Regions from separate parts of the Mycobacterium sp. ML4 genome, predicted to be linked through region 2. Evidence: riboswitches for the same ligand, from Rfam matches in the RefSeq annotation. Region 2 holds a riboswitch; the other holds the start of a gene.
The links. Region 2 has a riboswitch for cobalamin ahead of metE (5-methyltetrahydropteroyltriglutamate--homocysteine S-methyltransferase). Riboswitches for the same ligand answer to the same signal wherever they lie in the genome.

Region 1 (15,165 bases), on a different contig from region 2:
GCGCCGTGGGGTCGCGCGTCGACGATCCACCGGGAACGGGCAAGCTGCGCACCCAGTTCGTCGCCTCGCAACTGATGGGCGTGGTGATGGCGCGCTACATCGTCAAAGTCGAGCCGTTCGCGTCGCTGCCCACCGAGCAGATCGTGGCAACCATCGCGCCCAACCTGCAGCGCTACCTCACTGGGGATCTACCGGAAGGCCTTGCGCCGTAAGCCGATCGTGTTCCTCGTCGTCGACGTCGCGGGCCTCGTCCACGAGCAGGACCGGGATGCCGTCCTCGATGCGGTAGGCGCGGCGCAGCCTGGGGTTGTAGAGCTCGCGGCCGTCGTTGACCAGCAGCAGCGGCCCGCGGTCGGCTGGGCACACCAGGATATTCAGCAGGGTGTCATCAAGCATCGGCAGTGACTTGCTTTCCGCTGAGCTCGGCGCGCGCCGCCGGGGTCAGCTTGCGGAATTCGTTGGTGGCGGCGTCGAAGTACCATGACTGCCGCCCGGACTTGGGGATTCCGGCCGCCCGCAGGGCGCTGACGGTGGGCCGGAAAGTCGCGCTCAACGTCATCTTAGGCACCACGTGCACGATGTCGGGCCCGAGCCCCACCGGCATGCTGCTCACGGCCTCGGTGAGGTCGGCCGCGGTGATCGTCGCGCCGGGTCGCAACGTCACCGCGGACACCGCCAACTGGCGATCGCCCACCGAGACGCCGTAGGTCACCGCAAGGTCGACCGCGCTGATCAGGCCGAGGGCGTCGACGACCAGCTCCGCGTAGACCATGCCCCGCACCGTTGGGATCACCGCGCCGCGCCGGCCGGCCAGCCAGAAGTCGCCGTCGTCGTCGCGGCGGAACAGGTACTCGGTGGAGATCCAGGTGTCGGCGGGCGCGAAGACCCCGCGCTTGACCGATGCGGTCGGGTCGATGGGCCCGCGCGATTGGGCAAGCAGGACACCGATCTGATTAGTCGCGGCCACCTGCACGAACCCGTCGTCGTTCTCCAAGATCAGGTCGTTCTCGGGGTCATAGGCACCGAGTTCGACCCGGCCCACACCGGGCAGCGGCCGGCCCTTGCTTCCGACCTTGACACCGGAGACGTTGGCCAGCACCGCCTGACCGTCGGTGGTGGCGAAAAATTCGACCACGTGCGCCGGCGCGAAGGCGTCCAGCACGCGCTCCCACAAACCGGTCGGCATACCCGAACCGATGAACAGCCGGACTGGGTGGTTGCCGTGCAACCCGAAGTCCGGGTCGTCGACCACATCGCGCAACATGGCCCAGGTATAGGACACCACGGTAACGCCGTACTGACGGATCTCGGAGACGAACCGGTCGGGACGCAGGCCGCGGGACAGCGCAATGCGGGTGCCGCCCACCACCGCACCGCCAAGGCTGACCAGCAATGCGGACTCGTGGTGCAGCGGCGTGAGGCAGTACACCGTGTCCTTGCGGTCGAGGGCGGCCGTGGAGGCGGTTCCGAACGCCGACAACGCCCACCGGTAGTTGGTGATCTGCTTGGCGACCAGCTCGCCACCGGCCGCGTTGAAGGCGATGAACGCCAGGTCGCGCGCGAACCCCGGGTTGGCGCGATACCACGCGGGTAGCTGCACCGCGTCGGGATCGATCTGCTCCATGTCGATCACTTGGCTCTGTTCCAAGGCGTCATCGGGCAGATGCAGATCGCGCGATTCCCCGCCGCCCAGCACCAGAATCTGACCCGGAAGCTGGCGGGCGGCCTCCAGATTGGCGGGGTCGGTCAGAATTTCGCTGACCGCGCCGAGCCGGACCTGCGCGGCCAGGTCGACGTCGTTGCGCATCAATACGGCTACGCCGCCCAGCCGGGACAGCGCGACGATGGCGACCAGTGCGCTGGGCCGGGTCTCCATGAGGATGCCGACCCGGTCGCCCTGGCGCACGCCCACCTCGATCAGGCCGCGGACGACGTTGTTGATCCGGCGGTTGACCGCCTCGTAGGTGTGCACGCGGCCGTCGAACAACAGGAATTCGCCTTGCGGCGCGTCGTGCGCCTGTTCATCGATGATGCGACCCAACGAAATTCGCGTGTGGTCATTGAGTTGTCCAAGTCGGGCCAGCCTCGGCAGGGTACGTACGGTCTCCACGGCCAGGGTGCGCATGGAGCGGTTGGCCGCGACGACGGCGTCGGCCGCGCCCCGAGCCAGTGCCAACGCCGCCTCGGAGACCTCGCCGATGCCGTGCGCGATGCGGGAGCTGAAGGCGACCCCGCTGTCGCTGTGCTCCTCAGGCTGCTCGATCATCAGGCTGATATTGGCCGGTTTGTCGCCGTTGCTGGAGATCCAGCGCACCCAGTCGGCGACGGTGGGCCAACTCTGCTGAGCCGCTCGCGATCCCACCACCAAACCGAAATGGCCGGTGCGGATCAGACATTCGTACACCTCGGTGTTGGGGGCGGCCCGCCGGATGCCGCGCACCGATGCGGGTTGGCCGATGTCGTCGACTTCGCCGACGAACGCCAGGATCGGGCAGGTGATGTCGGTCAGCGTGACCAGCTGACCGTTGATGGCGAAGCCGCCCGTCATCATCCGGTTGTGGGCAATGAACTGTTTGAGCAGCTCCGAGATGGCCGGGCCGGACCAGGCGATCCACCCCTCGCGCTCGAGGAACCTGCGCTGCTGTTCTCGGGGCAGCAGCGCCTCACGGTCGTGCAACTGACGCAGGAAGTCGATGCGGGCCTGTGCCGTCTTGATCGGATCCATCATCTGAAAGCCGGTGCGCGCCATCCAACTTGGGATGTTCAGCCGGTTAAACACATGATCGGCCATGAAGTCGGCCACGCCGGCGCCCATGTTCGCGGGAATGCCCATCGGGAGCGCCGCCAGAGTGTCCACCGGGGACCCGAACGCCACGATGCTGGCCAGGTTTCTCGACCGCCGGTACGCCGCGACCTGGTAGCACCACATGCCGCCCTGGGAATAGCCGACCAGATGCACGTCCTGGCCGGCGGTGTCCTTGACGGTGTCGATTGCCTGGTCGAGCGCGACGATGTGGTCGGCCAGGGTGCGACGCATACCGCCCTCGACCTTGTCGGGTGAGCCGAAGTCGATGACCCAGGGGTCCAGTCCCCTGGCGTGCAGGATGCCCACCGCGCCGTCTTCACGGGTCACGTCCCACATGTCGGCCGACATCATCATCGGGTGCACCATCAGCACCGGCGGACCCACTGGCGGCTGACCGGGCCGGTTGTCCGGCGGAAAGTACCGGCGCAACTTGTACATCGGCACGCTCTCGACCACCTGGGACGGTGACGGGACGCTGCCGGTTTCCAGCCCGCCCAGCCGTAACACCTCCAGGCCGTTCTGCGCGGTGGCCACCAGTCGCTCGACCGGTCGGGTGACCATCGAAAAATTGAGATCCACCACTGCTCCCTGCGTGCTTCCTGGTTAAGCCTTGACCAGCGTGGACATCATGGCACATGGGCCCGGATGTGTGGTCTAGGTCACTCTTTTTGCGTCGGGTGGCGGTCGCCGGCGCGCAGACGCTCCACCATAGTCGGCGAAAGTCCACCCCATCGCCCAGACTGCAAACCTGCAGCGAAAGTACGAGTAGGGGCCTGCAAGAATGCAGCCTCGGCGAAGCGATCGGGTTGGGTCTAGGTCGGTTGTGCGGGCGAATCACGGCTGGGTAGGCGATTATCAGATGTCCGCTCTGCGCTCCAAGTCCCCGGCAGCATCGGAACCCGCGGCGCGACACCGAACGCGTCTCCGGCCAACGTCGCAAAACCCGCCGCGGTACCGGCGCTTCGCCCCGGCACAGTCCCGGCGAAACCCAACGGTGCCGCGCCCGGGGCCGACGCCTGCGGCTCGGGGTCCATATATTCGTACCCTCGGCCGAGCTGGGTGACCTTCGTGCGCCGGCGCCGGGGTCTTTCCGCCTGTTCATCGGGCGTCGGCGCGACCGTGGGCTCCTCAGCACTGTCGGCCTTCGGCGCCTTCTTTCGGGCGCCGGCCATGGCCGCCTGGTCCGCGACCGAGCCAACGTCACCCACCAGGTAGCCGAAGTTCTCCATACCCGCACTCATGCCCAGACCCCCTCCCGTGCCCGTCACCGTCGGTGGCGCCGCGGGCGGGGGCGGAGGCGCCCCCGGCCCGGGAACCGACCCGGCCGCCTCCGCCGGTGCTGGCGCTGGCGATGAGCTGGATGTCGGAACCATCGGGGCCAGCGCGGCCAACGGCGGGGTGATCGCCGGTGCGACGGGTGGCGCGGGCGGGAGGGCAGCCAGCGCCGCCAGGCCCTTGATGCCGATCGGCCCCAGCGCCGCGCCCGCAGCCAGCGGCACCAACGGAGCGGTCAGCAACGGGACCACGACCGCGAGCAGCACGATGCTCTGCTCCAGCAGGGTCTTCATCAGCGCAATCGTGTCGGTGATGACCGTGCCGATGATTTCGACGGTGACAAACAGAATTGTGAAACTGATGGTCGCAGGGTTGCCCGAGGCGAACGCCGCCGTGAGGTCCAGCGCGACGAACGAGAACATCTGCGACAGGAAAGCCACATAGGTGCCGATATCCATCGGGTAGCCGAGGGCGAACGCGACATTGAACGGACTGAGGTAGGTGAGCGGGTTTCCGAGGATGACGAGATACGGGTCGAACCCGGAAAACAGCGCCTGGAAGAATGGCAGATTCGACAGCGCGTCGATCAGGGGCTGAATGTACTTGTCGTAGAAGGCGATATAGCCGATGTCCTGCAGCCAGGTGAAGAAATCGTTCTGCCGGTCCGGAGGCAAATCGCCGGCGGCGGCCAGCGCGCCGGTGGTGACAATCTCCGGCGCCGCTGTGGTCTGCGGCGCAGTGTCCACCGCCGCGGCGGCGACGCTCTGATACGTGCTCATCACCGTGGCAGCCTGAATCCACATCCGCGCGTAGTCGGCCTCGTTGAGCGCGAGTGGAATCGTATTGATGCCAAAGAAATTCGTGGCCACCAACATTGCGTGGGTGGCGTGATTGGCCGCCAGCTCCGCCAGCGTGGGCATGGCCGCCAGCGCGGTGGTCCAGGCCGCGGCCGCGGTTTCCTGCCGGATGGCCATGGCCGCGCTGTGCGCGTCGGCTTGCATGAGCCACGCCAGATACGGCACGTGCGCGGCCACATACGACCGCGCGGCCGGCCCATCCCAGGAACCCGTCTGCACGGAGGCCAGCACCGCCGCCAGCTCCCGGGCGGTCTCGCCGTACGCGGCACTCAGCGAACTCCACGCGGCCGCCCCGGCCAGTAGCGAACCGGCGCCGGGGCCGCTACTGAGCAACGCCGAGTGCACTTCCGGCGGTGCGGCCATCCAAATCGGAGCGCTCATCGCGCACCCACCCGGCTGGAGACGGAAAACATTGTCAGCGTCGAAAGATCACAAACAAGAAGCCGAAGAAACATCGGACGGCGATCGCTCTCTCGGGGTGCACCGCCCCGGGTCGCAGGACGCGAGTATCCTGGCTCTCGGATCGCTGCTCGCCTCGCCTTCCAGCTAATCGCCGTGGCGTTTGAGGGTCGCTCCCCGATTACAGTGGCGGGACCGCGCCGGTTTCACACCGGCTTCCTGCATCGTCATTGCCTTACCGTGGCATTCTCGCATCCTGCCGGTCCCAGCGGTAGCCAACCGCGCGCCCGGTAGCCTCACTCCAGTGGCACACCTGCTCGGAGCCGAGGCGGTACACCTGGCATATCCGACCCGGGTGATATTCGAGTCGGTCACCCTGGGCGTCAACGACGGCGCTCGCATCGGCATCGTCGGCCGCAATGGGGACGGCAAGTCCAGCCTGCTGAACCTGCTCACCGGCCAGCTCAAACCGGACTCCGGGCGGGTCACCCAACGCAGCGGTTTGCGGGTGAGCGCGCTGGCCCAGGCCGACACCCTGGATCCCGACCACACGGTGGGCTGGGCGCTGGTCGGTGACCAACCGGAACACCAGTGGGCCGGCGACGGCCGGGTACGCGATGTGGTTTCCGGTCTGGTATCCGACATCGCATGGGACGCAATGGTTTCCACGCTGAGCGGAGGTCAGCGCCGACGGGTGCAGCTGGCCCAGCTGCTGATCGGCGAGTGGGACGTGATCGCCCTGGACGAACCCACCAACCACCTCGACATCGAGGGCATCACCTGGCTGGCGGGCCACCTCAAACAGCGCTGGGCGCGCAACAGCGGCGGGTTGCTGGTGGTCACCCATGACCGGTGGTTCCTGGACGACGTCGCCACTGCGACGTGGGAAGTGCACGACGGCATCGTCGAGCCGTTCGAGGGCGGATACGCCGCATACGTGCTGCAGCGGGTGGAACGGGATCGCCAGGCCGCGGCATCAGAAGCCAAGCGCCAGAACCTGATGCGCAAAGAGCTGGCCTGGTTGCGCCGCGGCGCCCCCGCGCGAACCGCCAAACCCAAATTCCGCATCGAGGCCGCCAATCAGTTGATCGCCGACGTACCCCCGCTGCGCAACACCGTCGAGCTGGCCAAGCTCGCGACCGCCCGGCTGGGCAAGGACGTCATCGACCTGCTCGACGTCTCGGTCTGCTACGAGGGGCGCCCGGTGCTGCGCGACGTCGAGTGGCGCATCGCCCCGGGCGAACGAACCGGGATCGTGGGGGCCAACGGCGCCGGCAAGTCCACCCTGCTGGGGTTGATCGCCGGCACCGTCCAGCCCGACACCGGCCGCGTCAAGCGCGGCAAGACGGTCCGGCTGGCGGTGCTGGATCAACAGGGCGATGAGTTGAAAGCACTGGCCGGCGAGCGGATCGCCGACGTGCTCAATCGGCTTCAATCCGCATACGAGGTCGAGGGCCGTGAGATGACGCCGACCCAACTGCTCGAGCGGCTGAGTTTCGACCGGGGGCAGCTCTCGGCGCGCGTCGGAGAACTGTCCGGCGGCCAGCGCCGGCGCCTGCAGCTGATGCTCACCATGCTCGCGGAACCCAATGTGCTGCTCCTCGACGAGCCCACCAACGATGTCGACACCGACATGCTGACCGCTACCGAGGACCTGCTCGACTCCTGGCCGGGCACGCTGATTGTCGTCTCGCACGACCGCTACCTGCTGGAACGCATCACCGACCAGCAGTACGCGATCCTGGGGGGCCGGCTGCGGCACCTACCGGGAGGCATTGACGAGTACCTGGCGTTGGCCGCCCAGTCGCCCGCCAAGCCGTTGGCGCAGGCGCCGGAGCCGCAGCAGGCGATGTCGGGGGCACGGCGGCGCGCGGCGGAGAAGGAATTGGCCTCGGTCGACCGCCAGTTGGCCCGCCTCGCCGCCCGGATCGAGGCCAAGCACACCGAACTGGCCGAGCATGACCACTCCGACCACGTCGGCGTCACGCGATTGACGAGGGAATTGCGCAGCCTCGAGGACGAGGTCGCCGCAGTCGAGGCACAGTGGCTGGAGTTGTCGGAGGTGCTGGAATGAAGCCGGTGCCTTACCCGCCCGGTGAAGCGTTGCTGGCGGCGTATCGACGCCGAGGTCCGGTGATCAACGCCGGGATCGGACGGCACGGTTTCGTGTATCTGCTTGGCCCTGAGGCGAATAAGTTCGTGTTCGCCAATGCCGATGCGTTCAGTTGGCGCGAGACGTTCGAGAATTTGGCGCCGGTCGACGGGCCGACCGCGCTGATCGTCAGCGACGGAGAAGACCACCGCCGCCGGCGCAATGTGGTGGCGCCGGGGTTGCGGCACCGCCGGATTCAGGACTACGTTCCCGCCATGGTGCGCTCCGTCGACACCATGATTGACAGCTGGCAGCCCGGGCAACGGTTGGACATCTACCAGCAAATCCGTTCGGCGGTGCGGCGCAGCACCGCAGAAAGCCTGTTCGGATCCCGGATGGCCGCGCATTCGGATTTCCTTGGCACGCAACTGCAGCCGCTGCTGGACCTGACCCATCGCCCACCCCAAGTGATGAAGTTGCAACGACGGCTGCACTCCCCCGGCTGGCGGCGAGCGATGGCGGCCCGCTCACGCATCGACGAGTTGATGGATGCCGAGATCGCCGATGCCCGCGCCCGGCCCAGGCCCGACGATCACCTGTTGACGACGCTGCTCAACGGCCGATCCGATGATGGAATAACCCTCAGCGACAACGAGATTCGTGACCAGATTGTTTCGATGATCACGGCGGGCTACGAAACGACCAGCGCCGCGCTAGCCTGGGCCGCCTACACACTGCTGACGTTGCCCGGCGCCTGGGACACGGCCGCTACCGAGGTGGAACGGGTGCTGAACGGTGCGGCGCCGACCGCCGCACACCTGCCCGCCCTGACCTACCTCAACGGCGTTGTGCACGAAACACTTCGGCTGTACCCACCGGGCGTGATCTCGGCCCGCCGGGTCATGCGCGATCTGGTGTTCGACGGGCACCGGATCCGCGCGGGGCGGCTGATCGTCTTCAGCGCGTACGTCACCCACCGGCTTCCCGAGTTATGGCCCGAGCCAACCGACTTCCGTCCGCAGCGCTGGGACTCCGCGGCGCCGGACTACCGTAAACCAGCGCCCCACGAGTTCATTCCGTTCAGCGGGGGCTTGCACCGGTGCATCGGCTCGGTGATGGCCATCACCGAGATGACGGTCATGCTGGCCCGGCTGGTCGCTAGGACCACACTGCGGCTGCCGGCTCAGCGTATCCGCGCCGCGAACTTCGCCGCGCTCAGTCCCCGGCCGGGCCTGATGGTAGAAGTCTGCGGCTCACTGCCAGCGCAGTAACCTGAGTTCGGCGCAGAATCCGGGTCCCATCGCGAGCCTTCCGCTGCGCGATCGCGTCTCAAGGGTGTCGCGCCGGATGTGCACCACCGACGACAAGGACAGGTTGCCGATTTCGCCGCGCGAGCGCCAGGTCAGCTTGTCGGTCTTGTTGGCCATTCGCCGGGTTTTTCAGCTGCTCGTCGGGCAGCGAGGCTGTCGTTCGCGCGAAATTTGGGTCGACGCGAACCCAGGGTGGAGTCGTCAAGTCCCTGGGAGTGGTGTAACGGCTGATCCTTCGATTTGGTGGGGGTTAGAAGGGTTGGTTGGGGTCGGTGTTGGTGGTGTCACCTCCTGTGGTGGGTTGCCATCCGCTGTCGGGGTGGCAGGAGTCCTCGGGCCATGGCGTGGGGACGGCGTGCTCGTCGTGCCAGCCGGTGTGACCGGTGTCGGCGAGCTGGTCGAGATAGGCTTGGCGGGTCAGCCCTGGGCCGAATTCTCTTGGGGTGTTGGGGTTTGTCATGCTGCGGGCTCCAGTTCGGGCAGGTCGTTGGTGGCCGGCGGCGCGGGTGGGGGTTGCCGAGGGCAGCGGCCCGGGCCAAGACGTCCAGTCCGAGGTAGCGGCGGCCTTCAGCCCATTCGTCGTGCTGTTCGGCCAGGACGGCTCCCACGAGGCGGATGACGGCGTCTCGGCCGGGGAAGATACCGACAACGTCTGTGCGCCTGCGGATTTCGCGATTTAGGCGTTCGTTGGGATTATTCGACCAGATTTGGCGCCACAGTTCCTTGGGGAACGCGGTAAAGGCCAGTATCTCGGCGCGGGCACCATCGAGGTGCTCGGCCACCGCGGGCAGCTTATCGGCCAATGCCTCGACGACACGGTCGAACTGGGCGTGCACCGCGTGGGCATCGGGCTGGTCATAGACCGAGTGCAGCAGCGCTTTGACCCATCCCCAGGAGCTTTTCGGGGTCACCTCCATCAAGTTCGCGGCGTAGTGCGTGCGGCAGACTCCCACTGTCAACCTCTGGGTTTTGGGGGTGGCGGCCTGGAGACAGGCGATGGCGCCGCGCGGCCTGTGGACGGCGGTTGGCGATCGGTGGGTGTTAGCTCGCCGAGGTGGCCAGTACCTTTGCGGCGGTGTGCAGGGCGGGGTCGTAAGTGGTGCGATCTGTCCAGCAGCGCCACAGGATCCGCATCCAACGTGCGCCCAGTCCGCGCAGGGCGCGGTGGTAGCGCTGGCCGCGTTGGGTTCGCGCTTGCTCGAAAACAGCTGCTGCCCATGGGGAGGTCTTCAGTGAGTTGAAGGCCCACCACATCGCGGCTTCACGCAGATGGGTGTTGGCAGCATAGCGAAACCGGACACTGCACGAGCGGCCCGATGAGCGGGTCACCGGCGCCAATCCGGATTCGGCGAGAAGTGCTGCAGCAGAGGGGTATCGGCGACGATCTTCACCGATCTCAGCGAGTAAGACCGCGGTCAGGGTGGGCCCGACGCCGGGAAAGCTGGTAAAGATCTTGGCGTCGTCGTGTTCGGACACGGTGGCAGCGATGGCGTCGTCGTACTCGGCGAGCTGGCTGTTGAGCAGCTGCAGCAGTCGGGCAAACGATTGAGCGGAGAAGCTTTTGCCGGCGACCGTTCCGGGCGCGCCGCTCAGCAGATTGGCTCGCATCCGCTCGGCCAGCACCTGGGCCGGCACCCGACCGGTGTAGTGGTGACGCCTCAAGAAACCGCCCATGCGCGTGGCCTTTACCCGTGATGCGATCGCCGGGGTTGGGTAGTCCAAAACAAATGACAGCGTGATCTGCCGGTCCACCGACGAGAACAGCCGCACCGGCGCCGGGTGATAAGCCTCCAAGATCATCCGAAGCTGATGCTCGACGGCCTGCTGGGTCTCCAACAGCCGGTCCCGATCCCGCGTCAATGCGCGGATCTCGGCGAGCAGCGGTGAGGGGATCGATAGTGGCCGCCAATGCTGATGTTCGTGCCGCAGGGTGTCGGCGAGCACGAACGCATCGAATCGATCGTCTTTGACCGCGGCCACTTTGTAACGCTCGCGGGCGCGGGCCGCGATCCTCGGCGACACCGGGAACAGCACATGCCCAGCCGCCTGCAGATGCTCAACAAGCAGTCCTTCAGAACGCTCGATCGCTATCGGCAATCGCGACTCGCAGCGGTGCAGTTCGGCATCGAGGGCGGCCAGGCCCGCAATGTCGTGTGTCACTTGCAGCTGGGTGCGGCGCTTGCCTGTCGAGTCGACAATGCACAGCTGATGATGCGCACCGCCCCAATCGATCCCGGCAAACGCCGGCCATTCATGTTGTTCGGACACCAGTCCTCCTTCGAGGAATATCGGTTCCTCCATGGCCGATCTCTCCGGACGCTCATCCAGGTGCTCGAAGCACGACTCCCACTGGCCGGTCGAGAACCCGCCACCGCCGGGAGGGACGGGTCTGCCGCTGGACCTTTGCCCGGTCACGCTGCCAAGGTCCTCTCCCGACGGTGGAAGGAAACCGGCGAGACCATCCCGCCCCCCCGATGTTGACGGATGAGCGTTGCCACGCCACCCCGGGCAGGTTCGCCGCGATTGCCTCGACCAGGCCCCGGTGGGCGTCGGAGGTGACCAGCCGCACGCCGTGCAGGCCGCGGGCGACCAGATCGGCGAAGAAGGCGTTCCACGCCGGGCCGGTTTCACTGGTGGCGACTTTGACCCCGAGCACCTCACGGTGCCCGTCGGCGTTGACGCCGGTGGCCACCAGCACCACAGCGTTGACCACCCGCCCGTCTTCGCGGACTTTCATCGTCAACGCATCCGCCGCGACGAAGGTGAACGGTCCCGCCTCCCCCAGTGGGCGGGTGCGAAACGCCTCGACCTGCGCATCGAGGTCTGCCGCCATCCGCGAGACCTGCGACTTGCTCAAGCTGGTGATCCCCAACGTGGCCACCAGTTTGTCCATCCGCCGCGTGGAGACCCCGAGTAGATAGGCAGGTCGCCACCACCGAAATCAGGGCCGCCTCAGCGCGTTTGCGGCGCTCCAGCAGCCAGTCGGGGAAGTAGGAGCCCTGGCGTAGCTTGGGGATCGCCACATCGATCGTGCCGAGGCGGGTGTCCAGTTCACGGTGGCGGTAGCCGTTACGCGAGTTCGTCCGGTCCGCGCTGGGCCGGCCGTACTCGGCACCGCATACCGCATCAGCATCGGCCGACAGCAGCGCGTTGAGCACCGTGCCCAGCAGAGTGCGCATCAGATCCGCCGACGCGTCGGACAGACCCTGCTCCAACAACGCAACAGGGTTCACAATATGGGGAGCGGTCATCGTGTGGTTCCTCTCGAGAGTGCTTTGGAAGGTTCACTCGAAGGATCACGCGGTGACCGCGCTCTCGTCCCGAACGACACACCGGGAAACGATCACACGATCCGCGTTACACCACTATCAGGGACGCAACTGGTGGAGTGACCAATACCGGCGATGGTCGAACGAACGGCTGCTGGTCGGAACCGCCTGGGATCACCTGCCCATGTGACAAATGCGTCCCTGTCTCCCGGGCGGTCATCGGCCGGAGACACTGCTGGCTTGATCGGGTGGCTGCTGGGGTGTGAAAATCTTGCGCCTACGGTTTCAGGATCATCACGTTCGGGTGAAGGGGGGCTTGAGTGGCAGGTGGCGGCGAGAGGGTGGATGTGGTCGCGGTGGGGTTGCGGGCCGCGTCGGGGATCCTGACCGGGCATGCCCAGCGGGTTGCGTCGCCGGGGGGCGCGGTGAGCGGGTCGGCGGAATCGGCTGGGGTGGCCGCGACCGCGATGCACGCTGCGTGGGGTGAGTTCTGCGGCGCGTTCGGCGGTCGCCTGTCTTGGGCGTCGGCGGCGTTGACCGTGGCGTCGGGGGCCTTTGTCGCCATGGATGAGGCAGGCGCCGCGGCACTAACAGTGGTGGCGCCCGCGCAGGAGCAGTAGCCGCGATGGCCGCCGTGGGGCCGCCGACCCGGTCGCGCATTGAGGCCTTTGACCAGACGGCCGACCTGTTGACCGAGGCCGCGGCGCAGTGGCGGGCGCGGGCGGCGGTGATGGAGCGCGCCGCCCACGCCTACCTCGAGCAGCTGACCAGTCCCGGCGGGACCGCCTGGGACGGGCAGGCCGCCGGATCGGCCGTGCAGATGGCCCACACCGACACGGCGGCGGTGTTGGCTGCTGTCGACCATGCACACCAGATGGCCGACGTCGCACACCGCGGCGGTGAGGATCTGCGCGGGGCCCGCGCCGAGGCGCTGGAGGCGATCGCCGAGGCCGAGGACGACGGCTTTAGAGTCGGTGAGGACTTGTCGGTCACCGACATGCGCGCGGCGCACTCACCCGCACAGCAGATAGCCCGCCACCAACACGCCGAGACCCATCGCAGCTTCATCGCCCACCGCGTCGCCCGGCTAGCTGCCGCCAACGCGACCATCACCACCACGCTGCATACCGGCGCCACGCACATGGCGGACATGGCGCCCGCGCACTGGCACCAGCCCGTCACCGACCCCGTCGCTTCCGTCCCCGCCCAGCCTGAACCCACCCTTGACCGCCGCACCGGCGCCATCCGCGCCGTCGACAACCACTGGAAACAAGACCCGCAACTCCCCGTCCCGCTCGACCCGAAAGACATGACCGCAGCCGAAGCGCGCGCCGCCTGGCAAGCCGTCAACGCCGACATGGCGGCCTACAACGCCCGATGCGGACGCACCTTCGTCTTGCCCAACGAACAAGCCACCTACAACGCCTGCCTCGCCGACCGGGGCCCCCTACTGGAACGGCAAGCCGCGATCAGAGCACGCTTACGGGACTTAGGCATACCAATAGAGGGTGAACAGCCACCCGCGCCCGCCGCCGAGGGCACACCGCCGTCTCCGCCGCCGACGCACATCAACGGATTCACTCGACACGGAGAGGAGCAGGTCAACGGCCGCGACGGCCATGGAGTCAATGACCGCGCGCTACAGGATGCTATCGGGCATCCAAAACAACCGCCGGAGTACCAGGTGGACCAACAGGGCCGCGGCGCATACCTATATATTGGCGAAGATGCAACAGTTGTTTTGAACAAGGACGGCTTGGTGGTGACGTGCTGGCCGAATACTCGCAACGGATGGAGACATTAATGGGCAACGTTCTCGATGCCGTTTCGCCAGCGCACCGTCCTGTAATTGAGGATGAACTTGCACGCTGCGACCCTACTCTCCTGGCCGAGCTTCTCTCCGCGAATGAACCGACGCCCGAACAGCGTAAGGCAGTTAACCAGTTACTCGCCATCGCGGTGATAAACAGTTTAGGTCCCGACTATACTCCTGACAAACACGGATTGGCGGTTGAACGCGCAGTTGAGGCCTTCCTTGAGGCATGGCCGATATATCGGTAGCGCAACAGTCGAGTTGGGGGCATTCCGGACTTTGAATCTAGTGCGTTCTGCTACAATCTATCTCTCTCTGCGCGCGAATGAATGCATACCGAGACCTATTCCACATTGGAGGACGCTTGGAACAATAGACCAGAAATCCTGGGGCGTGGCTCAAGCCTATTCCACCGAAACACCTCTCCGTTATCGAGGAAGAATTGAGCCGCCGTAATCCCGATCTGCTCGACGCGCTTGGTAGCGTCCAGGAACCACCAATGAGCAGAGCCGCGCCGTCGTAAATGAGCTTATCCACGCAATGAGTGCAAACTACGGGCCGGGTCCTATTCCAAATCAGTAAGGAAAAGTAGTCGACAACGCAATCGGCGCATACTTGTTGGCCTAGCTTAGGCCAATGTATGAGTGACGTCAAACAAAGTTTCGCCACGTCGCGCAACTGCCCCAGCTACGTCGCCCATATCGATAATCGGCATTCTGCTGAACGGCTGAGCGACGATGGGAAATAAGTAAGGAAATCGATGAGCAATCTACTCGACGCTATTCCGCCGGAGCCTCGCGCGCTTATTGTGCAGGTGCTGATGCAGCGCAAGCCTTCACTCCTGGAGCAGATTTGCGAAACACAGGAGCCAACCAATAACGAAAGCGAGGCCATTATTGATGCGCTTTCCGATGCTTTGATTAAGACGTTCGGACCGGACTGGGTTCCGAATGAGTACGGATTGGCGATTGAACGCGCAATTGACGCCTACATGGAAGTATGGCCGAGCTATCGGTAGCGTAACAGTCGAGTTAGGCATCCGGCGCCGCGTGCTGTCATGGTTGAAGAGCTGATGCGATTTAATCCGGCTCTTCTGACTGATCTTCGCGCTACCCCGGCGCCCACCAATAAGCAGTTGGATTCCGTTGAAAGTGTGCTTGCTCGGGTATCCGCAAAGAACTTTGGACCGGACTGGGAGCCGGGTGCTCGCGGACTGGCAGTCGAGCCCGCAACTTCCGCCTCCTTTGAGGCCCGGCCAATGGATGAATAGCATCAATGAGATTCATGACACGCCGGGCAACTGCGGCTGCAGAACAGCTAATCCGTAGCCGAGCAAAGACAGTG
Region 2 (15,165 bases):
CGCCTCGTCGGGCCTGCGGACCTCACTGCAGGAGATCGCTGACGCGGCAGGCATTCTCCCGGGCAGTTTGTATCACCATTTCGAGTCCAAGGAAGCGATCCTTGTCGAACTCATCCGCCGCTATCAAGCCGACCTGACCCGGATCGGACAGAGTGCTCAAGCCAGGTTGGACGAACCGGACAACCGGCCCGCCGCCGTGCAGATCGTCGAGCTCGGATCGGCGATCGCCAATTGTGCGGTGCGGCATCGGGCCGCCCTGCAGATGTCCTTCTACGAGGGCCCGAGCGCCGATCCCGAACTGATGAAGCTGACGCAGCAGCGGCCGGTCGCCATCCAGGAGGCGATGCTGCAGACGCTGCGCGCGGCCCGGTGGAGCGGCTACATCAAGGCCGACATCGATCTCTCGACGCTGGCCGACCGGATCTGTCAGACCATGCTCCAAGTCGGACTGGACGTGATACGGCACAACTCCTCCGCCGACCAGGTGGCCGCATTGATGTGTCGAATCATCCTGCAGGGACTGGCGTCTCGGCCGCCCACCGACCGGGCCCTGGACCGGTCGAAGGCGTTTGCCGCCGCCGGCGACGTCATCTCATCCTGGGCCGACGACAGCGAAGCCGACCCGAGCGACAAAGCGGCGCACCTGCGGGCGGTGGCACGAACAGAGTTCGGCCGCAAGGGATATGAAGTGACCACGGTCAGAGACATCGCGTCGGCGGCCGGTCTGGGAACCGGCACCGTCTACCGCGTCATCGGTTCCAAAGACGAACTTCTGGCGTCGATCATGCGTTCCTTCGGTCAGAAGGTGGAAGCCGGCTGGGTGGACGTGCTGCGTTCCCAGGCGACCCCCGTCGAGAAGCTGGACGCGCTGAGTTGGGTCAACGTCAATGCGCTGGACCAGTTCTCCGACGAGTTCCGGATCCAGCTCGCCTGGATGCGACAGTCGCCTCCGAACACCGCCAACCCCGGCTGGCTGTATACGACTCGGTTGCGGCAGATGAAATCGCTTCTATCCGAAGGTATTCGATCGTCGGAGATTCGGATCGACGCGCCCAGTATCACGATGCTGGCCCGCTGCATCATCGGCATGCAGTGGATACCGGAGAACATCCTGCGCGCGATAGGCACCCGCTCGTCGCTCATCCTGGCCCGTGACACCGTCCTGCGCGGTGTCACGATTCGCCCGAAGCGTTAGCGGGTAGCGTCGAATCATGGCGCACATCATCGTTATCGGCGGCCACGGCAAGGTCGCGTTGCATCTGGCCCGAATCCTGACCGCGCGCGGGGACCAGGTCAGCTCGGTGTTCCGCAACCCCGACCATGCCGACGAGGTCGCGGCCACCGGCGCCAAGTCGATCACCGCCGACATCGAGCAACTCGACACCGCCGCCCTGGCCGACCTCTTGACCGGGCACGACGCGGTCGTCTTCACCGCCGGGGCAGGCGGCGGTGACCCGGCGCGCACCTACGCCGTGGACCGAGACGCCGCGATCCGGGTGATCGACGCCGCCGGCCATGCCGGCGTCAAGCGGTTCGTCATGGTGTCGTATTTCGGCGCGGGCCCCGGACATGGCGTCTCGCCGGAGAATTCGTTCTTTCCCTACGCCGAGGCGAAGGCCGCCGCGGACGCCCACCTGCGGGCCAGCGATCTCGATTGGACCGTGCTGGGCCCGGGCCGGCTCACCCTCGATCCCGGCACCGGACACATCGCGGTGGGCAAAGCCAAGGGCGAGGTGTCACGTGAGGACGTAGCGGCAGTCGTCGCGGGCGCTCTGGCCGACGACGCGACGATCCGCCGCACCATCGACTTCAACAACGGCGACGTCCCGATCGCCGTCGCGCTGGCGACCGCACGATAGCCAGACCCGCCCCGCGGAGTAGCGTTGGCCTCGCAACTGGTCTGCCGGCGCCCTCGTGACGCCGGCATCGAGCGAGGCGTGTCCGTCTCGTGAGAGGGAACCCGGTGAGAATCCGGGACTGTCCCGCAGCGGTATGCAGGAACGACCGCCGTCACATGCACTGGTCCGGCAGGACTGGGAAGCGACGGCCAGTAGGAGCTTCGGTGCGCGCCTGTGAGTCCGAAGACCTGCCAGCTGTGCCGGGCGCGCCGCGTCCGGCGGCACATCGCCTCGTGGAATGGGCGTTTGGCAGCCAGCCGTTGTGGTACGCGGGCTCTAGAGAGCACCAGCGCATCGCCCCGACTGTCGGCTGCGCGTCCGCGGGCGGTGTCCACACCGTCGAATGAAGGACCGCTTGTGACCGCTCAACCATTCACCGCCACCATCACCGGTTCTCCCCGGATCGGCCCGCGCCGCGAACTCAAGCGCGCGACCGAGGGATACTGGGCCGGCCGTACCAGCCGCTCCGACCTGGAATCCGTCGCCGCCACCCTGCGCCGCGACACCTGGGCAGACCTGGCCGCCGCCGGCCTGGACTCGGTGCCGATCAACACCTTCTCCTACTACGACCAGATGCTGGACACCTCGGTGCTGCTCGGGGCGCTACCGGTGCGGGTCGGCCGGGTCTCCGACGAACTGGACCGCTACTTTGCCGCCGCGCGCGGCAACGACGACGTCGCCCCGCTGGAGATGACCAAGTGGTTCGACACCAACTACCACTACCTCGTTCCCGAGATCGGTCCCTCGACCCGGTTCTCGCTGAACCCCGACAAGGTGCTCTCCGAGCTGAAAGAGGCACTGGCGCAAGGTATCCCGGCACGTCCGGTGATCGTCGGGCCGGTCACCTTCCTGCTGTTGAGCAAGGCGGTGGACGGCGCGGGCGCACCGATCGAGCGGCTGCAGGAGCTGATGCCGGTCTACTCCGAACTGCTGTCGCTGCTCGCCGACAACGGCGCCCAGTGGGTCCAATTCGACGAACCCGCGCTGGTCACCGACATCTCCCCCGACGCTCCCGCGCTGGCCGAGGCCGTCTACAACGCGCTGGGCACGGTGGCCAACCGGCCGGCCATCCATGTGGCCACCTATTTCGGCGACCCGGGCGCCTCGCTGGCGGGGCTGGCCCGCACGCCGGTCGAGGCGATCGGCGTCGACCTCGTTTACGGCCCCGATACCGCGGTGGCGGCGGTGCCGGAGTTGGCGGGCAAAACGCTGGTGGCCGGCATCGTCGACGGCCGCAACATCTGGCGCACCGATCTGCAAGCGGCGTTGGGCAAGCTGGCGGCCCTGCGCGGATCGGCGGCGGCCGTCGCCGTGTCTACGTCGTGCTCGACCTTGCACGTGCCGTACTCACTGGAGCCCGAGACCGACCTGGACGACAACCTGCGCAGTTGGCTGGCGTTCGGGGCGGAGAAGGTGCGCGAGGTGGTCGTGCTGTCCCGGGCACTGCGGGACGGACGCGACGCCGTCGCCGAGGAGGTCGCGGCGTCCGACGCCGCGGTGGCCTCGCGTCGCAACGACCCGCGCCTGCACAACGACCGGCTCCGGGCCCGCCTGCAGACGATCGTCGCGTCCGGCGTGCACCGCGGGGATCCCGCCGACCGCCGCGCGAGCCAGCAGACCCGTCTGAAGCTGCCGGTAATGCCGACCACGACCATCGGCTCCTACCCGCAGACCTCGGCGATCCGAGTCGCCCGGGCCGCCTTGCGCTCCGGCGAGATCGACCAGGCCGAGTACGAGCGGCGGATGAAGCAGGAAATCGCCGACGTCATCGCGCTGCAGGAGCAACTGGGCATCGACGTGCTGGTGCACGGTGAGCCCGAACGCAACGACATGGTGCAATACTTCGCCGAGCAGCTGGAGGGGTTCTTCGCCACCCACAACGGCTGGGTGCAGTCCTACGGCAGCCGCTGTGTGCGGCCGCCGATCCTGTTCGGCGATGTGGTGCGCACCCACCCGATGACGGTCGACTGGATCACCTATGCGCAGTCGCTGACCGATAGGCCGGTGAAGGGCATGCTGACCGGGCCGGTGACGATTCTGGCGTGGTCGTTCGTCCGCGACGACCAGCCGCTGGCCGACACCGCCGATCAAGTGGCGCTGGCGATCCGGGACGAGACGGTGGATCTGGAGTCCGCCGGCATCGCGGTGATCCAGGTCGACGAGCCGGCGCTGCGGGAGTTGCTGCCGCTGCGCCGGGCCGACCAGGACGAGTACTTGCGTTGGGCCGTAGGCTCTTTCCGGTTGGCCACCTCGGGTGTGGCCGACTCGACCCAGATCCACACCCACCTGTGCTACTCGGAGTTCGGCGAGGTGATCGGCGCGATCGCGGATCTGGACGCCGACGTCACCTCCATAGAAGCGGCGCGCTCGCACATGGAGGTGCTCGACGACCTGAACGCGGTCGGCTTCGCCAACAGCGTGGGCCCTGGCGTCTACGACATCCACTCCCCGCGGGTGCCGAGCACCGACGAGATGGCGGCGTCCCTTCGCGCCGCGGTGAAAGCCGTTCCCGCGGAACGGCTTTGGGTCAACCCGGATTGCGGATTGAAGACCCGTAATGTCGACGAGGTGACGGCATCGCTGCGCAACATGGTCGCCGCGGCACACCAGGTCCGGTCGGAGGCCTAGCGCCCCCGCTGGCGAGCAGACGCAAAATCGCGTTCCGGCGGGCCGGAACGTGCGATTTTGTGTCTGCTCGCGGCATTAGCTGGCCCTAGTCGGACTCCACGTGGACCGGCACGTCGTCGGCCCAGGGCTGGCGGGTCACCATGTCGGCCACCCGCACGTAGCCGCGTTCGAATTCGCCTGTGGCGGCGTCGACTAACCGGTATCGCTGGATCTGCCGGTGGATCGGTTGTGCGTCGAGCAGAACCACCCGCACCTCACCCGGCTCGAATTGGCAGCGCCGTTGCATCGCGGCGATCAACTGCTCGTTGTGCATGTGGCCGTCACCGAAGTTCCAGCCGATGGCGGTGCTGCAGATGCGTTCCCCATCGGTGATGACGTAGTCGTCCTCGTTCTGTCCGGCCATCGCGCGGTGCGCCAGCGTGAACAAAGCCCGACCGTGGGTGTTCATGGCGCGGAACGCATACCCGAGATAGATCGGGATCTGCGCGCGGTCTTTGCCGTAGAACCGCTCCAGCTGGGCCTGCGGCATGCTGGCTATCGCCACGATGCCCCGGGAGATCTTGTCGGCCGCTGACGGCTTGATGCACCACAGCGTCGTGTCCCAGTTGCCGGCGTAGTAGCGCATGCCGGGCAGGAACGAGATCTTGCGCGGGAACATGTTTCCGGCGATCACGATTCCCACCATCAGCGTGATGAAGATGCCCACCGGGGCAGGGTTTTTCACATCGCTGATGCCTAGCTGGGCGTGCCCGACGAACAGCGCGAACACGCCGAAGATCATGAAGACGTTCCACTCCAGCGGCACCCCCATCGGAATCGCGGTCAGGATCCCCAGGTGGAAACACACCATCACGATCGCTGCCACCGTGGTCGGCCAGCCGCCGTGGGAAAAGAACAGCACCAGCGGCACGAACATCTCGATGAACGTGCTGACGTGAGCGAACATCCGCGACAAGAGCCCGGGCCGCAGGTCGTCGGGGAAGTTCTCGAAGAACATCCGCTTGATGAACCGCGGCCGGAACACCGGGTTGTTGGACATCATCGTGGAGATCACGAACGGGAAGTGCTTGTTGAGTTTGGACGTGGCCGCGCCCATCCAGATCACCAGGAAGACCAGCTTGGCCGCGACGATCATGTCGACACCGCCGAACAAGAAGGTCACGGTGAGCGAGCCGTAAACCTCCCCGCGGGCCGCCAGGAAGATCACTTTGTCGCGCAGGCCCGTCGCACCCAGCACCAGCAGGATCGCAACGATCTGCCACGCCGGCAGCACCCCGACCTTGGTGCCCAGCGCCGGTATCGGCCCGCTGCCATCGGTGAACAACGCCGTCACCAGCAGCACCAGCAGCAAGGCATAGAGCGCGACGTCCACCGGCTTGCGCTTGGTGCCGAAGGTCAGCGGGACGCGATCCGGCCACGGTGGCAGCCGAATGGTGCCGAACCGCAGCCAGTAGAGGATCGAACCCATCGGAGGAAAGAAGCGGTTGTTCAGCGGCCCGAAGCCGCAGCCCAGCCCGACCACTTCGAACAACATCGTGTACAACACGACCTTCTCGAAGACGATCGGCTCGGCGTACCAGGCCCGAACGTTGGTGAATCCGTCAATACCTTTGGTGCTCAGCACAATCAACCAAGCAAGCAAGATGTACAGCAGGATCTTGACGACGTAGAACATGTGCATGACCACCGGCGTGCCGAAGCCCACCTCGGCCCAGTGCCGGGCCATCGGGCGGATCTTCTCGCTGCGGGTGCCCTTGCTCCACTCGGCGATGTCGACCTCGGGCAGCTGGGGCTTGAGAAATCCCATGGTTTGACAGACTAGAGCGTCGAGTCGTATGCGCCGCCTGCCGCACCCAATCCTTTGTCAGCCGCTGCGGCGGGCGATACCGTGAGGTGGAGGTGGGGAAGGGAGTGGGAGCATGCGTAGACCTCGGTACCTGAGGCGGGCGCTCGCGGGGGCCGCCTTGCCAGTCGCTTTCGTCGCCGCCAGCGCTCCGGCGCAGGCGCAGGCGCCGTCCCCGGGTGATTCATGCACGGTGCTGCACGCGACCGCCCAGGACGCCGACGGCAAGACGATGTGGTGCAACCCGACCATGACGGGCACCCACAGCCTGGTGTGGCAGTACGGCGGGCCGGGCTAGGCTGACTTTGCGACGGCCCCATGCGCGTTCATGAGGTTCGCGCCCGACGCAGCGCCGAGGAGTTTGCCCGCGGCGAACACCTGGCCTGGAAGATCGCCGAAGTAGCCGCAGACCCGGTAGCCGTGCCGGCCGACACCGAGTCCATGGTGATCAACCGCATCATCGACAACGCGGCGGTATCAGCGGCTTCGGTGATCCGCCGTCCCGTCACCACCGCGCGCGCCCAGGCTGTTGCGCACCCGCGTCCGGTGGGCGCCGCCGTGTTCGGCGTCGCGGGCCGATACTCACCGGAATGGGCCGCGTGGGCCAACGGCGTGGCGGTCCGCGAACTGGACTTTCACGACACGTTCCTGGCGGCCGACTACTCGCACCCCGGCGACAACATCCCACCCCTGGTGGCCGTAGCCCAGCATCTTTGCCTGGGGGGCGCGGATCTGATCCGCGGGTTGGCGACCGCATATGAGGTCCAGATCGCTCTGGTCAAGGGAATCTGCCTGCACGAGCACAAGATTGACCACGTCGCGCACCTGGGTCCGGCGGTGGCCGCGGGCCTGGGGACGATGCTGCGTCTCGATCAGGAAACCATCTACTCGTCGATCGGTCAGGCTTTGCACCTGACGACCGCCACCAGGCAATCGCGCAAGGGGTTGATTTCGAGCTGGAAGGCGTTCGCCCCGGCGTGGGCCGGCAAGGTCGCCATCGAGGCCGTCGACCGTGCCATGCGCGGCGAGCAAGCACCGGCCCCCATCTGGGAGGGCGAGGACGGAGTGATCGCCTGGTTGCTGGCCGGGCCGGAGCACACCTATCGGGTGCCGCTTCCCGAGGCAGGCGAACCCAAGCGCGCCATTCTGGAGAGCTACACCAAGGAGCACTCGGCTGAATACCAGAGCCAGGCGCTGATCGATCTCGCCCGTCGGATGCGCAGGCAGATCGGCGATCTGAACCAGATCGAATCGGTTGTGCTCCACACCAGTCACCACACGCACCACGTGATCGGGACCGGGTCCGGTGATCCCCAGAAATTCGACCCGGATGCCTCGCGCGAAACGCTGGACCACTCGGCGATGTACGTCTTCGCGGTTGCCTTGCAGGACGGCACCTGGCACCACGAACGGTCTTATGCGCCCCAGCGGTCGCACCGGCCCGACACGGTCGAACTGTGGCACAAGATCTCCACGGTCGAAGACCCGGAGTGGACCAGGCGCTATCACTCCCCCGACCCCACGGAGAAGGCATTCGGCGCCCGCGCCGAGGTCACGATGGAAGGCGGTCGGGTGTTCGTCGACGAGATCAGCGTCGCCGACGCACATCCGTTGGGAGCCCGGCCTTTTGAACGGGAGCAGTATATGGCGAAGTTCACCGGCCTGGCCGGCGGGGTGATCGATGACGCCGAACAGCAGCGGTTCCTGTCGGTGGTGCAGGGCCTCCCGACGATGACTGCCGGGACGCTCGGTGCGCTCAACCCGCTGGTGGACCCGTCGGTGCTGGACAAAGCGCCCGTCATTCCGCCTGGGATCTTCGGATAGGCTTTCGCCTGCAACGGATTCCGGTTTCACCGGACCCTGATGCCTGGTCACTTTGGCCACAGGCGTCTCCGGCGAAGCCGGTGCGGCGTTTGCCCGCCTTTGAGCGACAACTGGGCGGCTACGAACACTGTCGCTATGAGGCGGGCACATCGACAGCCGCCGGTTTCAGCGACGGGTGGGGTCCATGTGACTAGAGGGGGCGCGAAAGGACCGCTACAGCAATACTTCTGACTCCGCCCGGAGATCCGTGGTTGCCCAGGTATCAGCGACATGAGCGCCTCGGCGGGATCGACTACCGCCGGTCGGGCCGCCTCGAGCGAACTCCGCCAACTCAATGTCTCAATCCTGTTCCGCACCAGCATATCCGGCCCACAGGGTCAGCGAGTATTCCGAAACCCAGTTCAGCGGCCCGACGATCGGTGTAGCTTGCTGGGCATGACGGATGTCGACTACTGCGTTGTCGGAGCCGGCTTCGCGGGCCTGACGGCAGCACTGCGCTTGAAGCAGGCCGGTCACTCGGTGGCGCTGCTGGAGGCCCGCGAACGCGTCGGTGGGCGCACTTTCACCGTGACCCGCGACGACGGGGTGTGGGTCGACCGCGGCGGTGCATGGATCGGACCGGGCCAGGACCGGATCTACGCGCTGATGCGGGAGTTCGGCGTGCCGGAATACAAGCAGCACAACGACGGCGACGCGATGATGATCGTCGACGGCAAGAAGCGCCGCTACGGCGGGAAGCTGCCGTGGTCGATGAGTCCATGGGCCATTGCCAACCTGGGCATGGGCTTGATGAGTGTCGAGCAGATGTGCAAGACGATTCCGCGCGAAGCCCCCTGGGAGGCCACGGAGGCCGCCGAGTGGGACCGGATGAGTGTCGGCGACTGGCTCGAGCGCAACGTCTTGTCCAAGCCGGCGCGTGAGATGCTGGACATGGTGCTGGGCGGCACCTACACGTCGACGTCAGCTGAAGTGTCGTTGCTGTGGATGTTGCTGCAGATGTCCTCCGGTGGTGGCCCGACGTTCGTCATCTCGGGCAAGGGTGGCGCGCAGGACGCGAGGCCGGTCGGCGGGATGGGCGCCATCTACCGACCGATTGTGGCCGAACTCGGTGAGGCACTGCACTTGTCGCGACCGGTTCGGTCCGTCATTCAGGACACCGACGGAGTCACGGTCGCGTCGGACGGGTTTTCGGTGCGCGCCTACCGGGCCATCGTGGCGATCCCGATGGCCATCGCCAGTTCGATCGTCTACGAACCGGCGCTGCCGGCGGACCGCGCATTCTTGAACCAGCGCATGCCCAGCGGCGCTGTCATCAAGACCTCCGTCATCTACGACGAACCGTTCTGGCGTGCCGAGGGATTGTCCGGTCAGTCGGCCGCGCCGGGAACGCCGGCCACGCTGACGATCGATGCGTGCACCGACACCGGAAATCCGGGGATCATGTGCGCCATCACGGAGGGACCCGCAGCCCGCCGGCTCACCGACCTCACCGAGTCTGAACGCCAAATGGTCATCGTCGGTGAACTCGTCGACAGGTTCGGGGAAAAGGCGCGTACGCCAATGGAATACCATGAACAGAACTGGTCTCTAGAGCGTTACTCCGGCGGCGGCATGATCAGCCATACGCCGACCGGCGTTCTCACCGAGTACGGCCACGCGCTGCGGGCACCCTGCGGCCGGGTGCACTGGGCCGGCACGGAAAGCTCAGCCGTCATGTGCGGCTGGATCGACGGCGCGATTCGCTCCGGCGAGCGGGCCGCGGCCGAAGTGATTGCGGCCCAGACTTAACCGATTCTGGTTCGTAAAATCATCGGCACCGGCACAATCGGCATCGTTGTAGTCGGTTGCGCCGCGGGGCTGCGCGCTGACCACTACGCTCCTGCCACCAATGCGGGAGCCGCTGACACCACGCCGTGCACGGCCGGGGTCACCGCGGTCGAGTTCGTGGTCGCCAGACCCGCGAGTGCGGCCGAATCGACCCGCGGAACGGCAAACGGAGTCAGGCTCCCCCACCGCGCCGTGGCACCACCGCCGTCGGATCCGGGTCAGCGGCTGACGAAACGTCCGGTGAGAGGTTGTAGATCATCGGCCAAGGGGTCGTAGATCGGCAGCGGCTTCGTCGTAGCCGGTGCTCGCCTTTGCCGGCAAGCACCGTCTTTCTGACTCAAAGTGAACCGTTGGCGCCCCAAGTGCGTGACACTGGGGTAGTTAAGGGCGCGGCATAGAGGCAGTGTGAACCGGGTTTGAGATGTGCGTGAGCGAATTGTTGCCGACGAGAACGATGACTTTATTGCTCGCCGACGCCGAACGCTCGACGCCGCCCTGGAAAACCTCGCCCGAGTTGAGGCTGGCCGAGGCCGAACGCCTGGAGAGCGCGGTGGTTGACATGATCGCGACCCATGGCGGGCTGGGTCCGGTCACGCCAGATCCCAAGGATGGCGGCGCCGACACGTTCGTGGCGATATTCGCCCGGGCCACCGATGCGCTGGCCTGTGCGCTCGATCTGCAGCAGGCACCGCTCGCGCCGGTCCAGTTGCGTGTCGCGGTGCACACCGGCGAAGTGCAGTTGGGCGACTCGGGCTGTTGCACGGGTCCCGCCGTCAACCGCGCCGCGCGGCTGCGCGATCTCGCGCACGGCGGCCAGGTCGTGGTCTCGGGCACCACCCACGATCTGGTTATCGACCATCTCCCCGACGACGTCTGGCTGGCCGACCTCGGCACCCACGCCTTGCGCGAGATGTCCCGCCCCGAACGCGTGGCGCAGTTGTGCCACCCCGACCTGCGGGTCGAGTTTCCCCCACTACATTGCGCGACAACCATTGCGCCCCATGGTCTTCCGATGCAATTGACCCGCTTCGTCGGTCGCGCCGCGCAGATCAACGACATCCGCAAGTTTCTTGCCGACAACCGGCTGGTCACCCTGGCGGGTACGGGCGGGGTGGGCAAGACGCGGCTCGCGGCCCAGATCGCCACGCAGTCGGCGGCCGAGTTCGGGGGCCTCGTGTGGTTCGTGGATCTCACGCCGGTGAGCGAGCCGGAGGTGGTGCCGGTGGCGGCACTGCGCGCACTGGGTCTGCCCGACCAACCCGGCCGTTCCGCGATCGACACCCTGGTCCGTTTCGTCGGCGGCCGGGACGCGCTGCTGGTTCTGGACAATTGTGAGCACCTGGTCGAAGCGTGCGCCGCACTGGTCCGCGACCTGTTGCGGGCATGCCCGCAGCTTACGGTGTTGGCCACCAGCCGCGCCCCAATCGGAGTACCCGGTGAACTGACCTGGCGGGTGCCGTCGCTGTCGATCTCCGACGAAGCGGTCGAACTCTTCGTCGACCGCGCCCGGCTGGCTCGGCCCGACTTCAGCATCACCAACGCTGCCGCCGTGAACGATATCTGTGGCCGCCTTGACGGGTTGCCGCTGGGGATCGAACTTGCCGCGGCGGCAGTGCGGGTGATGTCGCTCAGCGAGATCCTGGACGGGCTGCGCAACCGCTTCCGGCTGCTGACGCCCGACACGCCGACGCTTCGCCGCCAGACATTGGGCGCATCGGTCGACTGGTCGCACGAACTGCTGTCCGAACCGGAGCGGGTGTTGTTTCGCCGGCTGGCCGTGTTCAGCGGCGGATTCGACCACCAGGCCGCCCGGACCGTCTGTTCGGGTGGTGAGCTGGCTCGGCATCAGATATTGGACCAGCTCACCTCACTGGTGGACAAATCGCTTGTGCTGGCGAACAATTCCGACGATCGAACCCGCTTTCGGATGCTGGAGACGGTGCGCCACTACGCGCTGGAGAAGCTACAGGAGTCTGGTGAGTCCGATGCGCTGCGCGCACGCCACCGTGACCACTACGGGCGGATGGCCGCCCTGCTGGACAGCCCCACCGACGGCGAGCACCAGCGGCGCATCGAACAGGTGGAGATCGAGATCGACAACCTGCGGGCGGCCTTCGCGTGGTGCCGCAGCAACGACGAGATCGAGCCGGCGCTGATGCTCACGTCCGCTCTGCAGCCGCTGTGGCTGACGCGCGGCCGCATCCAGGAGGGGCTGGCCTGGTTCGACGCGGTGCTCAGCGATCGCAGCGCCCTGTCCGGTGTCTCGCCGCTGGTGCGTGGGCGAGCGCTGGCCGACAAAGCGGCCCTGGACGCGTCGCGCAGTGCTCCCGATAACCTCAATGAGGCGGAGCAAGCGGTCGAAATCGCCCGCCAGATCAACGATCCAGCGCTGCTGGCCCGGGCACTCACCGCCTGCGGCGCGATCAGCTCCTACAGCCCCGAGACGGCCCGCCCGTATCTGGCGGAGGCGATCGGCATTGCCCCCGACGTCGGCGACCGCTGGCGGCTGGCACAAATTCTTACGTGGCAGGCCTACGGCGCGTACAGCGCCGGTGACCCGGTCGCCTGCCATGCGGCTTCCCGCGAGGGCCTTGATCTTGCCGTCGAGATTGGCGATCTGTTCCATGCCCGCTCGTGCCGGTGGACGCTCGGGTTGGCGCAGACGATGCAAGGCGACCTGGCCGGGGCGATCACCCAATTTCGCGCGGTGACCGCCGACGCCGATGCGGCGCACGATGTGCTGTTCCGCTGGGGCAGCCGACTCGCCCTGTGCGCCGCGCTTGCGTTCCGCGGTGACACCGACGCGGCCAGGGCCACGGCTCGTGCATCCCTGGCCGCCGCCGCCGATTTGTGGCCGCTCAACGAGGGATTCAGCTATGTGGTGCTGGCGACCACCGCGGTGGCCGCCGGTGATGTGGCGGCGGCGGAGGCCGCTTGCGAGGCCGCCAGGGAGCGGCTGAGCGTGAATGGTGAACTCGCCGGAGCAAATATGAACCCGATGGCCGAGGTGGCGCTGGCGCGCGCAGATCTGGCCACCGCGGGACGGTGGGCCGACGAGGAGGTCGCGGCGTCGGGGGGCTGGCATCTGGCCCGGGCGTTGACGACGCGCGCCCGCATCGAGATCGCTAAGCAGGAGCCGGATCACGCCGAACGCGATGCCCAGCAGGCGCTCGCCTGCGCTGCGGAATGCGGGGCGCACGTGGCCGTGCCCGACATACTCGAATGCCTGGGCCGGCTGGCCGCAGACGGCGGGGGGCATCGGGACGCCGCGCGACTATTCGGCGCGGCCGCGGAGATTCGCCGCGGTCTCGGTTCGGTTCGGTTCAAGGTCTACGACGCGCACCACCGGGAAACCGTGATGACAATGCGTAAAGCCCTGGGCGAGAAGGTCTTTGATGACGCCTGGGCGGAGGGGGCCGGTCTCTCGCTCGATGAAGTCATCGCGTACGTGCGGCGCGGACGCGGCGAACGCAAACGCCCGGCCACCGGCTGGGCATCGCTGACCCCCACCGAGCGCGATGTCGTCCGGCTTGTCGCCGAGGGACTGGCCAACAGCGAGATTGCCGCGCGGCTCTTCATTTCCCGGCGGACGGTGCAAACCCATCTGACGCACGTGTACGCCAAATTGAGCATCAGTTCACGTGTGCAGCTTGCTCACGAAGGCGCTTCCCACGGCTGAGGGCGGATCTACGACCCCCACCGCCCGCTATCTACGCCTTCTGACTGACGATCTTCGGCGCAGCGTTACGCACTCTTGACTCAATTCCCACGACGAGCAGGAGTGCAGTGATGTCGTTTGTTTTGGTGGCCCCCGAGTTGCTTGAGGCAGCGGCTATGGACGTGCAGAGCATCGGATCGGCGCTGAGCGCCGCCCACGCGGCGGCTGCTGCGCCGATCACTAATCTGGCGGCTGCCGGAGCCGACGAGATTTCGGTGGCGGTGGCGTCCTTGTTCTCCGGACACGCGCAGGAGTACCGGGCCCTCAGCGCCCAGGCGGAACTTTTCCACCAGCAGTTTGTGCAGACGCTGAACTCCGGCGGCGCGATGTATGCCAGCGCGGAGGCGGCCAGCGTGTCCCCGCTGCAGGGCCTGCTCGACGGAATCAACGCGCCCATCCAGGCCGCGACCGGTCGACCGCTGATCGGCAACGGCGCCAACGGCGCGCCCGGCACGGGGCAGAATGGAACGTCCGCCGGGTGGTTGCTCGGCAACGGTGGCGCCGGCGGGTCCGGCACCAACGGCGGGGCAGCGGGCGGTGCCGGCGGCAATGGCGGCGCCGCCGGGCTGATCGGCAACGGCGGGGCCGGTGGTGCCGGCGGAACCTCCCTGGCCGGCCCGGGCGGGACCGGCGGTCACGGGGGGGCCGCGGGCCTGTTGGGCTCCGGCGGCACCGGGGGGGCCGGCGGGAACTCACAGGCGGCCGCCGGGGCCGGCGGCGCGGGCGGCAACGCCGGCCTGCTGTTCGGTGCGGCCGGGACCGGCGGCGCCGGCGGGCTCGCTGACAGCATCACCCAAGCCGGTGGGGCCGGCGGCGCCGGGGGGGCCGGCGGCCTGTTCTCCGCCGGTGGGGCCGGCGGCGTGGGTGGTACCACCATTGGGGGGACCGCCGGTGCCGGCGGGGCCGGTGGAACGGGCGGTATGTTCGGGGCCGGCGGGGCCGGCGGGGCGGGTGGAGCCAGCACCGGTGGGACCGGCGGGCTCGGCGGGGCCGGGGGGACCGGCGGGATGTTCGGGGCCGGCGGCACCGGCGGCAGCGGCGGACACGGCGCGGTCAGCGGTGGGGTCGGTGGGACCGGCGGCAACGCCGGCATGCTCAGCCTCGGCGCCGGCGGCGCCGGCGGCAGTGGCGGCGAAAGCATCACCTCGGGAACGGGAAGCGGCGGCGCCGGCGGCGCCGGCGGCAACGCGGGCCTGCTCTTCGGCGAGGGCGGGACCGGCGGCAATGGCGGGTTCGGCCCCACGAATGGCGGCAAGGGCGGCGCCGGTGGCAACGCCGGCCTGCTCACCGGTTCGGGTGGCACCGGCGGTGCCGGCGGCAATGGCGGAACGGCGCTGGGCGGCGCCGGCGGCTCCGGCGGCCGGTCCGGGCTGATCGGCAATGGTGGGAACGGTGGTAGCGGCGGCTCCGGCGAGCTCCCCGGCACC

Region 1: another riboswitch for cobalamin. It lies ahead of ACX9NE_RS23085 (PPE domain-containing protein); the one in region 2 lies ahead of metE (5-methyltetrahydropteroyltriglutamate--homocysteine S-methyltransferase).

The regions. Positions count from the first base shown of each region.
Region 1 is NZ_JBTNSY010000023.1:54,495-69,659, forward strand. It holds gene ACX9NE_RS23070 (TetR/AcrR family transcriptional regulator) at 1-212, shown strand, start outside; gene ACX9NE_RS23075 (Trm112 family protein) at 178-396, opposite strand; gene ACX9NE_RS23080 (acyl-CoA synthetase) at 389-3,388, opposite strand; gene ACX9NE_RS23085 (PPE domain-containing protein) at 3,619-5,319, opposite strand; cobalamin riboswitch at 5,423-5,601, opposite strand; gene ACX9NE_RS23090 (ABC-F family ATP-binding cassette domain-containing protein) at 5,642-7,411, shown strand; gene ACX9NE_RS23095 (cytochrome P450) at 7,417-8,700, shown strand; partial or broken gene ACX9NE_RS23100 (type III polyketide synthase) at 8,683-8,838, opposite strand; gene ACX9NE_RS23105 (hypothetical protein) at 8,990-9,199, opposite strand; partial or broken gene ACX9NE_RS23110 (transposase) at 9,270-9,683, opposite strand; gene ACX9NE_RS23115 (IS110 family RNA-guided transposase) at 9,781-11,007, opposite strand; partial or broken gene ACX9NE_RS23120 (IS256 family transposase) at 11,228-11,990, opposite strand; gene ACX9NE_RS23125 (hypothetical protein) at 12,329-12,628, shown strand; gene ACX9NE_RS23130 (hypothetical protein) at 12,634-13,812, shown strand; gene ACX9NE_RS23135 (hypothetical protein) at 14,582-14,839, shown strand.
Region 2 is NZ_JBTNSY010000002.1:243,792-258,956, reverse strand. It holds gene ACX9NE_RS03215 (TetR/AcrR family transcriptional regulator) at 1-1,195, shown strand, start outside; gene ACX9NE_RS03210 (SDR family oxidoreductase) at 1,212-1,859, shown strand; cobalamin riboswitch at 1,891-2,098, shown strand; gene metE (5-methyltetrahydropteroyltriglutamate--homocysteine S-methyltransferase) at 2,256-4,526, shown strand; gene ACX9NE_RS03200 (DUF3556 domain-containing protein) at 4,612-6,333, opposite strand; gene ACX9NE_RS03195 (hypothetical protein) at 6,446-6,667, shown strand; gene prpD (2-methylcitrate dehydratase PrpD) at 6,688-8,193, shown strand; gene ACX9NE_RS03185 (flavin monoamine oxidase family protein) at 8,629-9,981, shown strand; gene ACX9NE_RS03180 (helix-turn-helix transcriptional regulator) at 10,448-13,699, shown strand; gene ACX9NE_RS03175 (PE family protein) at 13,810-15,165, shown strand, end outside.